2 regions of the Pseudoalteromonas sp. SG41-5 genome follow, and region 2 is predicted to be linked to the other one. Evidence: predicted binding sites of a transcription regulator. Region 2 holds the regulator's gene; the other holds the start of a gene.
The links. Region 2 encodes ArgR, which controls arginine synthesis, uptake and breakdown. Its sites were predicted from a motif close to ANTGAATANNTATTCANT; they were not measured.
Positions count from the first base shown of each region.

Region 1: a site for ArgR is predicted at 2,651-2,668, ahead of argC (N-acetyl-gamma-glutamyl-phosphate reductase). Genes of this name have one in related genera too.

Region 1 is NZ_JACJFH010000008.1:40,767-49,101, forward strand. It holds gene panP (pyridoxal-dependent aspartate 1-decarboxylase PanP) at 1-1,385, shown strand, start outside; gene argE (acetylornithine deacetylase) at 1,446-2,594, opposite strand; gene argC (N-acetyl-gamma-glutamyl-phosphate reductase) at 2,809-3,813, shown strand; gene argB (acetylglutamate kinase) at 3,820-4,581, shown strand; gene H5232_RS03830 (ornithine carbamoyltransferase) at 4,589-5,509, shown strand; gene H5232_RS03835 (argininosuccinate synthase) at 5,520-6,722, shown strand; gene argH (argininosuccinate lyase) at 6,780-8,335, shown strand, end outside.
Region 2 is NZ_JACJFH010000002.1:104,759-113,093, forward strand. It holds gene murU (N-acetylmuramate alpha-1-phosphate uridylyltransferase MurU) at 1-202, shown strand, start outside; gene djlA (co-chaperone DjlA) at 230-1,102, shown strand; gene H5232_RS01090 (DUF3530 family protein) at 1,085-2,014, opposite strand; gene rluA (bifunctional tRNA pseudouridine(32) synthase/23S rRNA pseudouridine(746) synthase RluA) at 2,091-2,744, opposite strand; gene H5232_RS01100 (Dyp-type peroxidase) at 4,260-5,159, shown strand; gene argR (transcriptional regulator ArgR) at 5,179-5,646, opposite strand; gene mdh (malate dehydrogenase) at 5,871-6,806, shown strand; gene ispB (octaprenyl diphosphate synthase) at 6,887-7,858, opposite strand; gene rplU (50S ribosomal protein L21) at 8,281-8,335, shown strand, end outside.

The sequences.
Region 1 (8,335 bases), on a different contig from region 2:
AGCAACTTGTCGCTCATTCAGTGCATACCGCTGCGCCAAGCTTTATTGGGCACATGACGTCAGCATTACCGCATTTTGTATTGCCACTTTCTAAGTTGATGGTTGGTCTTAATCAAAACTTAGTAAAAATAGAAACCTCCAAAGCATTTACTCCACTTGAGCGCCAAGTGCTTGGTATGATGCATCATTTGGCATACGGGCAAGATGACAGTTTTTATAGCAAATGGATGCACAGTGCGAAAACGTCGCTAGGTGCGTTTTGTTCGGGTGGCACAATCGCCAATATTACCGCATTGTGGATTGCTCGTAATCGCTTACTGAAAGCGGACGGCGAATTTAAAGGGATTGGTTCACAAGGTTTGATCAGTGCCATGTTGCATTATGGATATAAAGGCCTTGCAGTACTTATTTCTGAACGTGGCCATTACTCGCTAGGAAAATCAGCTGATTTACTTGGCATTGGTCGTGATAACTTTATTGCCATTAAAACTGCAGATAACAATAAGGTTGATGTTGATGCAATGCGCGCCAAAGCCCATGAGCTAGCAGCGCAAGGTATAAAAGTGGTGGCGATTGTTGGGGTAGCCGGCACGACTGAAACTGGCAATATTGATCCTCTTGATGCTATGGCTGATTTAAGCGCTGAACTCAACTGCCATTTTCATGTCGATGCAGCATGGGGAGGAGCTACGCTGCTTTCTAATACATATCGCTCGTTACTGAAAGGCATTGAGCGAGCAGATTCAATTACCGTCGATGCTCATAAACAAATGTATGTGCCAATGGGCGCTGGGTTAGTGCTATTTAAAGATCCTACAGCTACGGATGCTATAGAACATCATGCAGAATACATCTTACGTAAAGGATCAAAAGATTTAGGTAGTCATACGCTTGAAGGTAGTCGTCCTGGTATGGCGATGTTAGTGCATGCTTGCTTACGCGTTATTGGCCGTAAAGGCTACGAAATCTTAATAGATAAAGGGATTGAAAAAGCCCGCTACTTTGCTGATTTAGTGAAAGCAGATGATGACTTTGAGCTGATCTCAGAACCTGAGTTATGTTTACTGACATACCGTTATGTGCCAAAACAGATAAAACAAAAAATAGCTCAAGCAGATGAACAAACGCGTTTGGATATCTTTGCCTCGTTAAATCGTTTTACTGCCAGTATGCAAAAACGTCAACGTGAAGCCGGTCGTTCCTTTGTATCCCGTACCCGTTTAACTCCCGCGCAGTATGATCATCAACCTACAGTGGTATTCAGAGTCGTACTTGCAAATCCGCTGACATCAGAGAGTATTTTAAAAGATATACTTGCTGAGCAAAAAGAGCTGGCTAAAACAGATCCTGTATTTAAGAAATACCTTAGTAAATACATGGACTGAGCAGTAACAGTTGCGTTATTCCCAGATTGCGTGGGGATAACGCAAGCAGCACTTTCTTTGTTAGCTAAAACACGATGTTCTGATCATTTCAGTGATAATATGTTGAGATGGTTTAATTTTTTCCATCGCCAAAAATTCATCGGGTTGGTGAGCCTGATTAATTGAACCCGGTCCCATCACAATCGTTTCACAGCCCAATTGTTGAATAAATGGCGCTTCAGTACAGTAGTTCACTGCAACTGCTTGCTCTCCTGATATTTTTTCTGCCAGTTTAACTAATGCCGAATCAGTACTGCCGGTAAACGCGGGGATTGGCTCGTGCATATCCATCACACTGACTGAATCGGGATATTGGTTATTGATCTCTGTAGCTATTTTTAACAGCATCATTTGCAGTTCTTGCACACTTAGACCCGGTAAAGGGCGCATATCAATATGCATTTCACAGCAGCCACATATGCGATTTGCATTATCGCCACCATGAATGTGTCCTAGATTTAAAGTAGGGTAAGGAATAACAAAATGCTCAACTGCATATTTATTCTTTAATTGCTCTTTTAAAGTTAACAGTTTTGCAATAACTTTATGCATCACTTCAATGGCATTTAAACCACGTTCAGGATCAGAGCTATGTCCGGAACGACCGACTACGCGAATCGCGCTGCTCATATGTCCTTTATGTGTGAAAACAGGCGTCATATCAGTAGGTTCACCAATAATACACCGAGCTGGCTTTAAGTTTTTATGCTGACAAACTTGCTGTGCACCGGCCATGGTGGTTTCTTCGTCGGCAGTAGCTAGAATCAAAATTGGCTGTGTTTGAATATTCTTATCTAGTTCACTGATTGCCTGTAATACAAAAGCGAAAAAACCTTTCATATCAATACTGCCTAGACCATATAATTTATTGTTATCTTCACTTAATTTAAACGGATTATAGTTCCAACGACTATCATCAAATGGGACTGTATCGGTATGACCGGCAAGCATTAAACCACCATCTCCCTGGCCACGTTTTGCGAGTAAGTTAAAACGACCTTTAGGGCCCGACAACTCAGTAATTTCACATTCAAATCCAAGACTTGTACACCAAGTAGCTAATAAATCGATCACCCCTTTATTGCTCATAGACAATGACTCATCCATGGCACTAATTGAAGGTGCAGCAATCAATTGCTGATACATAGATAAAAAAGACGGTAATGACATAAAAAAATCCAAAATAAGTATTCAATCTAATTGCATAACAATATAAAAGTATTTATGATGAATATCAATTCACTTTTTAAGCATAAATATATTAAAGCGACGCAATGAATATAAAACGACGATAACCAGATTTCATTCATAAAATAGTGTTTTATGCACTGTTAAACCCGATTTGAATATATATGTAGTAACAAAAAACCAAAAAGAGTAACGAATGAAAGTAGTGATTATTGGCGCAAGTGGCTATAGCGGCGCAGAATTAGCAAGTTTGGTAGTAAAACACCCGCAATTAACCTTAGCTGGTTGCTATGTATCTGAGCAAAGCTTAGATAAGGGTAAATTATTAAGTGACTTGTATCCTGAGCATTTAGGTTTGCTTGATTCTCCTTTATTGCCTCTTAGTGATAGCGCTTATAACGATATTGAAAAGTCGGCCGATTTTGTATGTTTGTGTACTGATCATAAAGTGAGTGTTGACTTAGCGCCACGTTTTTTAAGCATGGGCAAAAAAGTATTTGATTTATCGGGTGGCTACCGTTTAAGCAGTAATGAAGATTATCAAACCTATTATGGTTTTGCGCATCAACATACGGAATTACTAAGTGAAGCGGCTTACGGATTGGCTGAATGGAATAGTGAAGCAATCGCCAAGGCGCAGTTAGTCGCTGTGGCTGGTTGCTATCCAACAGCAGCGCTGAATGCGTTAAAACCATTGCAACAAGCCGGCTTATTAGCCGAGCAAACCATTATTATTAATGCTGTATCGGGTGTAACCGGTGCGGGGCGTAAAGCTAGTGTAGCCACGCATTTTTGTGAAGTGTCGTTAGCACCTTATGGATTGTTTAATCATAGACACAGTCCTGAGATTGAGCAGCATTTAGGTCACAAGGTGCTATTTACGCCGCATTTAGGTAATTTTCCACGCGGTATTTTAGAAACTATTTATGTGCAATTGAAACCTGGAGTTACACCAGAGCAAGTTACACAAGCTTATCAAGTGCTTGCTGATGAGCCACTGATCAGATTGCTTGGTAATAAAATGCCATCAATTAAAGGAGTTGCAAAGCAGCCTTACGTTGATATTGCATGGCAGCAGCAAGGTACGCAGCTAATTGTGATGGCAGCTATTGATAACTTATTAAAAGGTGCTGCAGGGCAAGCATTGCAGTGCATTAATTTAGCCATGGGTATTGCCCATAGTACAGGTTTAAAAGGGTAGTTAGTAATGCAAACATGGGTCATTAAACTCGGTGGTGCAGTACTCAATACAGAAGACGCGGCTAAAGCGTTATTTGAGGCGCTTGCATCGCAAACTCAAGCACAATTTGTCATCGTTCATGGTGGCGGTTCACTAGTTGATAATTGGTTGACTGAGGCTGGTTTTGCTAGTGCGAAACATCAAGGTTTACGCATCAGTCCAAAAGAGCAAATGCCTTATATTGTTGGCGCGCTTGCGGGGTGTGCTAATAAACAATTAATGAGCCAAGCAATTATCGCAGGTCATAAACCGGTCGGGCTTAGTTTATACGAAGCGGGCATTATTTCGTCACAAAAACTCAAAGCGCTTGGTCAAGTTGGTAATTGTGACGGCGGTGTGCAAAGTGTGATACCGGAGTTATTAAAACTTGGTCGTTTACCTCTGGTCAGCTCTATCGGTTTTGGTGAAGATGGCCTTTGGTATAACGTAAACGCTGATGAAGCGGCGGCGGCAATAGCTAAAGAGCTTAATGCGGAAATTATTTTTATGACTGATGTAGAAGCTGTACTTGATGCAAATAAACGGCCGTTACATCAACTTGACACAAACCAGATCAATACTTTAATTGCAGAAGGAGTAATTTTGGGTGGGATGGAGGTCAAAGTTAAGACCAGCCTTCTTGCTGCCCAGCACTTACGACGTGGCGTTTACATTTCGAGCTGGCAAAAGCCAGAAAACTTAATTGCTCTACTCGCGGGTGAGCACGTCGGAACAAAAATTACACCATAGGTTTTATATGTTTAATCATTTTTTATCGGGTCTAGAGTTAGACCAACAAGGCGCACTTAAATTACTTAACTTAGCGCAAAAAATTAAAGCTAACCCAGCTGATTTTAGTCAAGCACTGGCTGGCAAATCGGTGGTTACTTTATTTGAAAAACCAAGCTTACGTACGCGTTTATCATTTGATATAGGTATTAATAAGTTAGGTGGACATGCGGTGTATCTTGATTCACAAAATGGCGCCATGGGCGCACGTGAATCAGTAAAAGACTTTGCATTGAACATTGCCAGTTGGGCTGACGGTATTGTGGCGCGGGTATATCAGCATAAAACATTAACCACACTTGCTGAATTTTCAAGCGTACCTGTGGTCAACAGTTTGTGCGATTTATATCATCCATGCCAAGCACTTGCTGACTTTCTAACACTGCAAGAAGTATATGGCGATGTAAGCCAGCTAAAATTAGCTTATTTAGGTGAAGGCAACAACGTAACGCATTCACTGATGTTACTTGCGGCTACTTTAGGCACCGATTTTGTTGCCGTATGCCCTAAAGGCAGTTCACCAGACTCGCAAATTTTAAAGCAGGCTGAGCAAATTGCCGCAATGAATGGTGCATCAGTGATGGTGAGTGATCGTGTTGAAGCGGCTGTAGGCGCTAACGCAGTGTATGCCGATACATGGGTATCAATGGGCGATGATACGCCACTTGAACAAGTAAAAGAAAAGTACATGCCGTATCAATTAAATGCGGCGTTGCTTAAACAGACTGGGGCTGACACTGTACTGCATTGCCAGCCAGCACACCGTGAATTTGAAATTACTTCTGAGGTAATGGATGGTCCGGCGTCAAAAATTATACAACAAGCAGAAAACCGTATGCATGCGCAAAACGCATTGCTTGTTTCATTATTAAATCCAAATTTTGTGTAAGGTATCACCAATGAGTTCTATTAAAAAAGTTGTATTAGCCTATTCTGGTGGTTTAGATACGTCAGCCATCGTGCCATGGTTAAAAGAAAACTACGGTTGTGAAGTTATCGCGTTTGTGGCCGATGTAGGTCAAGGTGCTGAAGAACTTGAAGGCGTTGAAGCAAAAGCGATCGCATCTGGTGCTTCTGAATGTTATGTAGTTGACTTAAAAGACGAAATGGTAAGTGATTATATTTACCCAACGTTAAAAACCGGTTCAATTTACGAAGGTACTTATTTATTAGGTACGTCAATGGCACGTCCTATTATTGCTAAAGCGCAAGTTGAGATTGCTCGTAAAGTAGGCGCTGATGCACTTTCTCATGGTTGTACAGGTAAAGGTAATGACCAAGTGCGCTTTGAATCTTGTTTTGCGGCCCTTGCGCCTGATCTTCAAGTTATTGCGCCATGGCGTGAGTGGGACTTATCAAGCCGTGAGTCATTACTTGATTACTTGGCAGAGCGTAATATTCCATGTTCTGCATCGGCAACTAAAATCTACAGCCGTGATGCAAACGCATGGCATATTTCTCACGAAGGTGGCGAGCTTGAAGATCCGTGGTGTCAACCAAGTGAGCAAGTGTGGACTTGGACTAGCTCACCAGAGCAAGCACCCAATGAGCCTGAATTTGTTACCTTAAACGTGGTTGAAGGTGAAGTTGTTGCTGTCAATGGCGAGCAGCTTAAACCGTATGACTGTCTAGTTAAACTTAATGATATTGCATCCCCGCATGGTGTTGGTCGTGTTGATATCGTTGAAAACCGTTTAGTGGGCATGAAATCCCGTGGCTGTTATGAAACCCCTGGTGGCACAGTGATCATGGCGGCATTACAAGCGATTGATGAGTTAGTACTTGATAAAGCAAGCCGCAAATGGAAAGAAGTACTGGGCGGCGAGTTTTCACATTTAGTCTATGACGGTCGTTGGTTTACACCACTTAAAGATTCAATCTTAGCGGGCGCAGAAGCGTTATCAACAGTTGCTACTGGCGAAGTTATTCTTAAGCTTTATAAAGGCCAGGTAACAGCGGTTCAGAAAAAATCACCTAATAGCTTATACAGCGAAGATTTTGCAACGTTTGGTGCAGATGATGTTTACGACCAATCGCATGCTGAAGGCTTTATTCGTTTATTCTCGCTTTCAAGCAGAATTTCAGCACTAGCGAAGAAGTAATTTTACTACAGCCCCGTAACAATAAGGCGGGGCAATTTCAGGGTTTGGAGAGATTTCATGGCATTATGGGGCGGACGTTTTTCTACGGGTCCAGATGAGGCGTTTAAACAATTTAACGACTCACTTCCCTTCGATTATCAACTCGCAGAGCAAGATATAGTTGGCTCTGTAGCGTGGGCAGGTGCCCTTAAGCAGGTTGATGTATTAAGTAGTGACGAACACAAAAAGTTAGTCGCTGCATTATATGAATTACTCGACGAAGTAAAAGCTGATCCACAAGCAGTGGCAACGTCAGGAGCTGAAGATATTCACTCACATGTTGAAGCTGCATTGATCGAAAAAGTGGGTGACTTAGCTAAAAAATTACATACCGGACGTAGTCGTAACGATCAGGTCGCTACTGACTTTCGTTTATGGTGTCGTGATACCGCCGCTCACATACTTACGGCGCTTGGTCAGTTAAAAGGTGAGTTTATCGCTTTAGCTGAACGTGAGCTGGGCACTATCTTACCTGGTTATACCCATTTACAACGTGCTCAGCCATTGTTGTTTAGTCATTGGTGTATGGCTTACGTGGAAATGATCGAACGTGATGAAAGCCGTTTAGCAGATGCTAAAGCGCGAATGAATTTTTGCCCTTTGGGCAGTGGGGCACTTGCCGGTACTGCGTACCCAATTGATCGGCAAGCACTTGCCGTGGGGTTAGGTTTTACCGCTGCGACTAAAAATAGTTTAGATGCCGTATCAGATCGTGACTTTGTGGTTGAGCTATTAAGCTGTGCATCAATCTCTATGATCCATTTATCGCGTATGTCAGAAGATTTGATCTTTTATAATTCGGGTGAAGCGGGTTTCATTGAGTTAGCAGATAATGTTACTTCAGGCTCATCATTGATGCCACAAAAGAAGAACCCCGATGCGCTAGAGCTTATTCGCGGCAAAACAGGGCGTGTATTTGGTGCCTTTAGTGCCATGATGATGACGTTAAAAGCACTGCCACTTGCTTATAATAAAGATATGCAAGAAGATAAAGAAGGCTTATTTGATGCCATGCCAACGTGGCTAGCTTGTATTCATATGGCGCAAGCGTGTATCAAAGGTATAAAAGTAAATGGCGAGCGAACGCTAGCTGCTGCGAAAGGCGGGCACTCCAACGCTACAGAGCTTGCTGACTATTTAGTCGCCAAAGGGATCCCTTTTAGGGAAGGTCATCATATTGTTGGTGTGTTGGTACAAATGGCTATCGCACAAGGGAATAACTTAGAAGATTTAAGTTTAGAACAATTCCAATCGGTGCATAGTATTTTTGCACAGGACGTATATGCTGTACTAGAGATAGACGCATGTATAAAAGCGCGCCAAGCACTTGGTGGTACATCTTTAGAGCAAGTTACAGTTGCAGTTAAAGATGCCAAAAAAAAACAGCAAATAACAGTTCGTGACGCTAATCTTGACGATGTAGAGTCAATTGCTAAATTGATCCAGCACTGGGCTACGGTAGGTGAAAATTTACCGCGTGCTAAAAGCGACATGGTACATTCAATCAATGAGTTTGCGGTTACCGAAGTTGCTGGAGAAGTCGCGGGCTGCGCATCACTGTATATTTATGATAC
Region 2 (8,335 bases):
TTCTGGTATTAGTCGCTTTCATCAGCAATTTTTTGCAGGAATTACAGCGGGTACTCATCGCTTAGGGCCATTATTAAAAAGTAAATTGGCTGAGCATGTTGTCTCTACGGAGCTGTACATAGGTAACTGGGACGATATCGGAACTCCAGAACGATTAGCTCAATTGAATGAGTTGTTGATAGAGCAACAAAAAACTCATTAAGTAATTCACATATAATAGGAGCGCCTCATGTGGGGTAAAATTTTAGGTGCCTGCTTTGGCTTTATGTTTGGGCGTATTATAGGCTTATTTATAGGCTTATACCTGGGCCATATGTTTGACAAGAGTTTAAAGCAGAACTTTGATAAAGCCGGCGGCTTTTCAAGCTTATTTAAAGGCGATGATGATATTAATCAGCGCCAAGCGTTATTTTTTACCAGCTGTTTTGGAGTAATGGGGCACATTGCTAAGTCAAATGGCCGCGTAAGCGAAACCCACATCCGTGCTGCCAGTTTATTTATGGATGAAATGGGACTCACTGGTGATGATCGCAAAGAGGCACAAGATGCGTTTAAAACGGGAAAAGACGCTGATTTTTCATTAAAAGAAACTGTTTTCGATTTTAAAGAGCGTTTTGCTCGTCGCCATGATTTATTACAACTGTTTTTAGAAATTCAAATCCAAATGGCGTTTTCTGATGGGGTGTTAGCTGCGCAAGAAAAGGAGCTACTCCAAGAGGTAAGTAAGTTATTAGGGATCTCTAAAACTCACTTTGCATTTGTACTTAAACGTTACCAAGCTGAATTTTCATTTCGTCAGCAACAACAACGCTATCAACAGCAGCAACAACGTCAACAAGGGCAAAGCAGCAGTTATCGTGAAGGCTCAGGGCATCATGTACCGCCAAATAGTGGCATGAGCCGTACTCAAGCGCTGGCCTTGCTGGGGCTAAATAATGAGGCGAGTGAACGAGAAGTAAAAGTAGCGTACCGTAAATTAATGGCGCAGCACCATCCTGATAAATTAGTTTCTCAAGGTTTACCTAAACATATGATGGAACTGGCAGTCAAGAAAAGCCAAGATATTCAAGCCGCTTACGAATATTTAAAAAAGGCGGCGTAAAAACCCGTCTACTTCTTTGGTCAAGCGCTCATGTTGCTCAGGCTCAGAGCGCAAACCAAACAGCTCACGTTGGCGGTAATCATATTTACTGTGACGTTTAACCCAGCGTTTTCTATCCGCCACACTCAGCAGTAAGTCCGGGTTATCTATGTTGTAGTAAATATCCAATAACGGCGGGCTAATAGTCGATATAATCGCGTTAAGTTGTTGGTTACGTTTACTGTTTGGTAAATAACTGCTAAGGCTGACAAATGCATCTATGTTGGTATTTGGATATTCGCCATAGTGTTCGAGCAATACTCCCGCAGAGGCACCTTGTGCAATAACAACAATTTTCCCATCTTCATCCAATGCACTTTGATACAACGCATTAAAGCGTGCAATTAAGTTGAGTTTATAATTATCTATTATCGCATTGCTTATATGAGCGATAGTATCAACATGTACAACAGGAGTGGCTGTGTCAGCTGATGGTTCGCCATTGTCTGAACTTGTAGTTTGCTTAGCCGCTGCAGGTTCAGTTGTTTCACTTTCATCCGCAGGTGGCGCTGCCTGCCAATCAATATCGGGTACCGTCATGGCAATTGTGGCATAGCCTAAATCGTTAAGTTGCGTGCGTAAAAAGTTGAGCCCGTTGTTATTGGTAGGTAAGTGTTGCCAATCAGGGATAATCAATACCACACCGCGCTGCTGGGCACTCATGTGTTGGCGATATAAACTTAAAAACTCAGTATCACCAGCGAGTAGCGGTTTTAGTTCATCTTGCGGCATTAGGCGTGATAAATCATTACTGCTGATTGTTGACCATGGTGTGGGTGCAATAAAGTCGGCTGCTTGGGCTGGCATGGCCAAGAAAGTCGCGTAAACCAAACTAATTAATTGCCATACTTTAAACTGTTTGCCGATAGCCATATAAACCACCACGATGAATCAATAAGTTGTTATCGGCGTGTACAGCAAAAAGTTTAGTGTGATTTTAAGCTCGTAATTAAAACTCTGGCTCAGCTTCAAAAGTCATAATTTGTGCTGTTCCCGGGTGAGTGAGCTGTAGCATTTGTGCATGCAATTGCAAGCGCGGGGCAGCAGCCAGGGCATCAGGGTGAGCATAGAGCCTATCGCCTAAAATAGGGTGCCCCAATGACAACATATGCACACGTAATTGATGTGAGCGTCCGGTAATAGGGGTAAGTTCCACACGAGTGGCGTGCAACTCATGCTCCAGTACAGTGTAATGAGTTAAAGAGGGCTTCCCCTTGTCATGATCAACCATTTGCTTAGGGCGGTTTGGCCAATCACAGATCAGTGGCAAATTGACTGATCCCGTTAATGGCTCTAGTTTACCGTACACTCGTGCAACATAGCGCTTTGCAGTTTGGCGTTCTTGAAACTGCATACTTAAATGACGATGAGCCGCTTTATGCATTGCTAAACAAATAATTCCAGAGGTTGCCATATCTAAGCGGTGAACTATTTTTGCCGTAGGAAAAACACGGTTAACGCGAGCTATCAAACAATCGGCGTGTTTAGGATCTTTTCCCGGCACAGTCAAAAGTTCACTGGGCTTGTTGACGATCAGTAAATCATCATCTTGAAATAAAATGGTTAAATACGGATCTAATGGAGGATTGTAGTTAATTAACACGGCCGACCTCAATGATTTATGAGCGCGCTATTTTAGAGAAGTCATCGCTTATACACAATCAATAACGTATTAGATTAGACGCGAGAGTATTAATGAGCGAGTTAATTGGCAAGTAGTCGTTAAGCTGAGGGTATTTTTGGGCAAAAGAAAAGCGCGAACTATCTCTAGTCGCGCTTGCGGAATCTTCTAATTTTTTGCATCCTGCAATTGAACTTAATCAACTCCTAAACTTTACTAATCCATGTGATCACACTGTTACTTATTCGTTCTGCGTGATATAGGCTATCCGTGCCTCTGTCCTATGTGCTTCCTTTTGATCCTTTTTGGTAATCTCTATTACCGGTCCTTTACGCATCGTCCTGATGCTATCCCTTAGTTAACAGTTCCATTGCGATACCCTTTAGGGCCTGTCCATCTGTCCGCTTTTATAACATCCTGTTTAACAACTCTCTTGCGAGCCCTGTTGTTATTCCTTTTCGCATCATCTTGACGCTGTCCGTATATTTACTATCCTTAGTGCTACTCATCCTGAGCCTGTCCGTGAATCCATTTTTTCCTAACGTAACCTTTAATTCGAGGTTTATGAGTAATCATTCCTTGTCCGTTTACTCATTTAAAATCATTCCTTGTCCGTTTACTCATTTAAGCGTCACTGCTTAACCGATGAAGTAAGTATAGAGAGTATCGGCAAACAAAATAGGCTAAAAATAGTAATGAAAATACAGTCATTATTTTGAAATTTAATAATAGTTATTATATTTCATGTGGTTAGTTTGTTTTTAGACTTTTTTTATGATGCTTTATACTCAATAGCTGTCATAACCGTGAGATATATCGCACAAGTGATTTCCATTATGGGCGTGGTTGCCTTTAATAGTGGATGTAATTGTAGTGTTGCTTAGACGATTTCTAATCGTATATGGTTTAAGTTTATTGCATATATCCCTTAAATGATTAAAAACCAATATCTATTAAGGCGCTTTGTAATTCTTTAAAATAAATGCGACTTGCCGATAAATAAGCGGCTATGAATTGTGGGGAAATTGCTCAACAAGACACGTTTGAGCCGCTATTTAGCGCTTCAAGCTCAAAGGTAGTTGCAGAATTTCTTGGTCAGGGCATATACTTAGGTGCAGATGTATTAACAGCAACTGAATATAGTAATGCTTACGGGGGCTGAGTCATTAGTTACTTATCGTCGAGTAAAGCAAGTTGGGTAACTTTATGTTCGCCCATACCATCTTGAGTTAATACCTTTTCAATCACAAGGCTGTAGTGCAAATACGGTGACTATTTTAAATCGTCGTTTTGTTGTTCTGCATTTTGTGTATAAGGTTATGCTCGATGGACAATAAATTGAAGTTGCTGCTTAGTTGGGCCACTCATTTTTAGCAAATGAACAGGTGACAATAAAAATAACACCACACACGGTTAACTTTTTCGCAGATTAAGTGTTTTAGTATTTTTAATTTCATTAAAAACGCCGTGTATGAGACTTTGAGTTAAGGAAATACCATGGCGCAAGCGCAATCTGGAATTTGTGCTGAAGCAAACTTGCACGGTTTACATTTGTTTTTTAATGTATTTGATGGCCACGATGAGTCATTACGCAAAAAATTAAAATACGTTAGCGCTATCCAAGATGAGTTTTCAGATCAGTTTTCTGAATCGATGCTCTCCAGCCTAGTTGCAGTGGGGGCACAGTACTGGCCGCACATTCTGCCTGAATTTCTGCCTAGTGAATTACAGAGCTTTCCTAATATTACTCATAATGATCATATTATGGGGGCTCAGCCTTTTGATTTATTTGTCCAAATTCGTTCCGATAGGGAAGATGTAAACCATTTATTTGCTTTGCAAATTCTCAAGTTATTTGCCCCCGATGTTGAATTGGTTGAGCAAGTGCGAAACTTTCGATTTTTAGATGGTCGCGATTTTAACGGTTTTATACTCGGTGGTGACACTCCTCATGGTCGCCAAAAGCGCATCACAGCGTTAATCAATAAACCCAACCATTTTGAAGATCAAGGCAGTTACGTACATATACAGCGCTATAAGCATGATTTAAGTGTGTGGCAAAACCTACCTCTGAGTGAGCAAGAACAAATAATGGGACGCACTCGCTTAGATAATACCTTGATTATGCCTGTGACTGAAAATAGTCATGCTGTACGCACTGAGTTAAAAGATGAGCAAGGGCAACCACTGCAATTAAATCAAAACATGCCTTATGGTGACGTTTACGAACAGGGTATATTAGCGATTAGTTATGCAGCACAGGGAAATGCATTTGAGCAAGTATTACGAAGTCGATTAGGTGATGCCGATTGCTACGATCATTGGCTTGATTTTACTCAAGCCGATATGGGTTCTGCGTTTTTTGCCCCATCAATTAACTTTTTAAAGCAGCTGTAAAAAGTTTGAATCGGTAGACTTATACCGTATCAAATAAAATACGCACGCGTTCAAGAGTTACATCAATTTCAGATACTTTAGCTGGAGCGATAAAAATAGTATCGTCACCAGCAATGGTGCCTAGTACGCCATCTGCTTTACCTAATGAATCTAATAGTCGAGCAATTAATTGTGCAGCTCCTGGGCTGGTTCGAATAATGATCATCATTTCGTTATGCATTATATCAATCACTAACTGACGTAATGGGCTTTTCGCTGTAGGTACGCCCATTTCAGCAGGCAAACAATAGACCATTTCTTGTTTGGCATTACGAGTGCGTACCGCGCCAAACTTGCTTAACATCCGCGACACCTTACTTTGACTAATATTATCAAAGCCTTGCTCTTTTAGGGCGTCAACAATCTCACCTTGTGAACCAAAGTTTTCTTCTTTTAAAAGTGCCTTAAAGGCCTTTACTAATGCTTCTTGTTTATCTTGTGGTTGCATATTATAGGTTCTTATTCATAAGTGATGCGCTAATTGTACACAATGTTGCATACTTATGCAGTAGTTGTTTGCTTTTGCGATGGATTTTAGTGCTGTAAACCAGCAAGTTTACAACTATGGTCTAAATTATATGTGAAATAAGCAGGATAAATTTGTCTTTAGTCGTTAATTTCATTATCTTTAGAGCCACAAATATTTCCTACCTCAAATTACGGAGAATTCCAATGAAAGTTGCTGTATTAGGTGCTGCTGGCGGTATCGGCCAAGCGTTGTCTTTATTATTAAAAACAGGCTTACCAGCTGGTTCTGAATTATCACTTTATGATGTTGCTCCAGTTGTTCCTGGTGTTGCTGTTGATCTTTCTCATATCCCAACTGACGTTAAAGTTGCAGGCTTTGGTGTTGATGCACTAGATCAAGCGTTAACTGGTTGTGATATCGTTCTTATCCCTGCTGGTATGCCACGTAAGCCTGGTATGGACCGCGCTGATTTATTTAATGTTAATGCTGGTATTATCAAAACATTAGCAGAAGGTATTGTTGCTAACTGTCCAAAAGCATTAGTGGGTATTATCACTAACCCAGTAAATGGCACTGTGCCAATTGTTGCGGAAGTATTCAAAAAAGCAGGTACTTACGACGCGAAACGTGTTTTCGGTATTACCACTCTTGATGTGATCCGTTCAGAAGCATTTGTAGCTGAGCTTAAAGGTGTTGACGTTGCAACTGTGAAAGTACCAGTAATTGGTGGTCACTCAGGCACAACAATCCTTCCGTTACTATCTCAAGTTGAAGGCGTTACTTTCACTGATGAAGAAGTTGCTGCACTTACTCCACGTATCCAAAATGCAGGTACTGAAGTAGTAAATGCAAAAGCGGGCGGTGGTTCTGCAACATTATCAATGGGCGCTGCTGCTGCACGTTTTTGTATGTCTTTAGTTAAAGGCTTACAAGGTGAAGACGTTGTAGATTACGCTTACGTTGCTGTTGAAAATGGCGATGCTGCATACTTTGCACACCCAGTACGTTTAGGTAAAAACGGCGTAGAAGAAATTCTTTCTTACGGTGAACTAAGCGCATTTGAAGAGCAAGCTAAAAACGACATGCTTGATACGCTGAAAAAAGACATCCAAGAAGGTGTTGATTTCATCAACGCTTAATTGCTAAGTCGATTGATACAAAAAAGCCTGCATTTGCAGGCTTTTTTATGCTCGAAGGATTTTTATACATTAGGTGTTTATTAGTGATTACGATCAACGGCAATACGAGCCAAGCTAACGAGTGCTTCTTTATACGGTGATTCATCTAATACAGATAAACACGCAATCGCTTTATCAGCTTCTTCGTTGGCTTTATTCATCGTAAACTCAAGTGCTTTGGTTTCATTGAGGGCACTTAGAATAGCTTCTAAGTGGTCCATACCATTACTGTGCTCAATGGCATCACGGATCAACTGTACTTGCCCAGCATTACCGTGGCGCATAGCATAAAGTAGTGGCAGGGTAGGTTTGCCTTCGGCCAGATCATCACCGATGTTTTTACCTAACTGCTCAGCATCAGCATTGTAATCAAGTACGTCATCCACCAATTGAAAAGCGGTTCCTAAATGCATACCATAAAGATTAAGCGCTTGCAGCGTAGAGTCGTCTTTTTCGGTAATAATCGCAGCAAGGCCTGTTGCAGCTTCAAATAATTTAGCTGTTTTAGAATAAATTACCTGCATGTAGCTATCTTCGGTGGTATCAGGGTCGTTACAGTTCATTAATTGCAGCACTTCACCTTCCGCAATCACGTTGGTTGCATCAGCGAGTATTTGCATAACTTGCATTTTACCAATACCAACCATCAGCTGAAATGAGCGGGTGTAGATAAAGTCACCAACAAGTACGCTGGCTGCATTACCAAACTCAGCATTTGCTGTCGGTGTTCCTCTGCGTAAATTTGATTCATCAACGACATCATCATGCAGTAATGTAGCTGTGTGAATAAATTCAACAATAGTTGCTAAAGTAACATGATCTTTGCCTTCATAGCCAAGTGCTTTAGCCGCTAAAATAGCCAACATAGGGCGAACACGCTTGCCGCCGCTGTTTACTATATATAAGCCTAGTTGATTGACTAATGCTACATCAGAGCGCATTTGCGCGTAAATTAGTTGATTGACGTCATTCATATCGTTTTCGATTAACGCCTGGATAGCTTTTATATCCATTGATCTCCGAGCCAATTTTAATGGGTATACGGGGCTGATTGTACAACAAAAAACAGCTTTGCTCGACAGTTTGTGACGATTCGCTGAAAAAACACGGTTAAGCAGCTTAATTTAGCCTTAATTTGGAAAGATAACTTTTTTATTTGAGAAAATTTACGTTAATTCAACATGGTTGTTTTTTATTCTTAGTGCGTGTTTGTTCGTGGTGTAATTTATTTGTCATGAAACGCTAAAAAGGCTTGGCATAATGCCAATTTAATATAAAATAGGTGAAAATATTGAATCGCCTTCAATGCAGCTATTTTTTATTCATTTAATTAATAAAACAGGCTTGCTAGTTTTTGCACATTAGCGTAAACTTCGCGCCCTATTGAATAATATTTTAGTTGCGTCGATTTGAGGGCGCACAGACGGAGTTAATTATGTACGCGGTTTTCCAAAGTGGTGGTAAACAGCACCGTGTGACTGAAGGTCAAA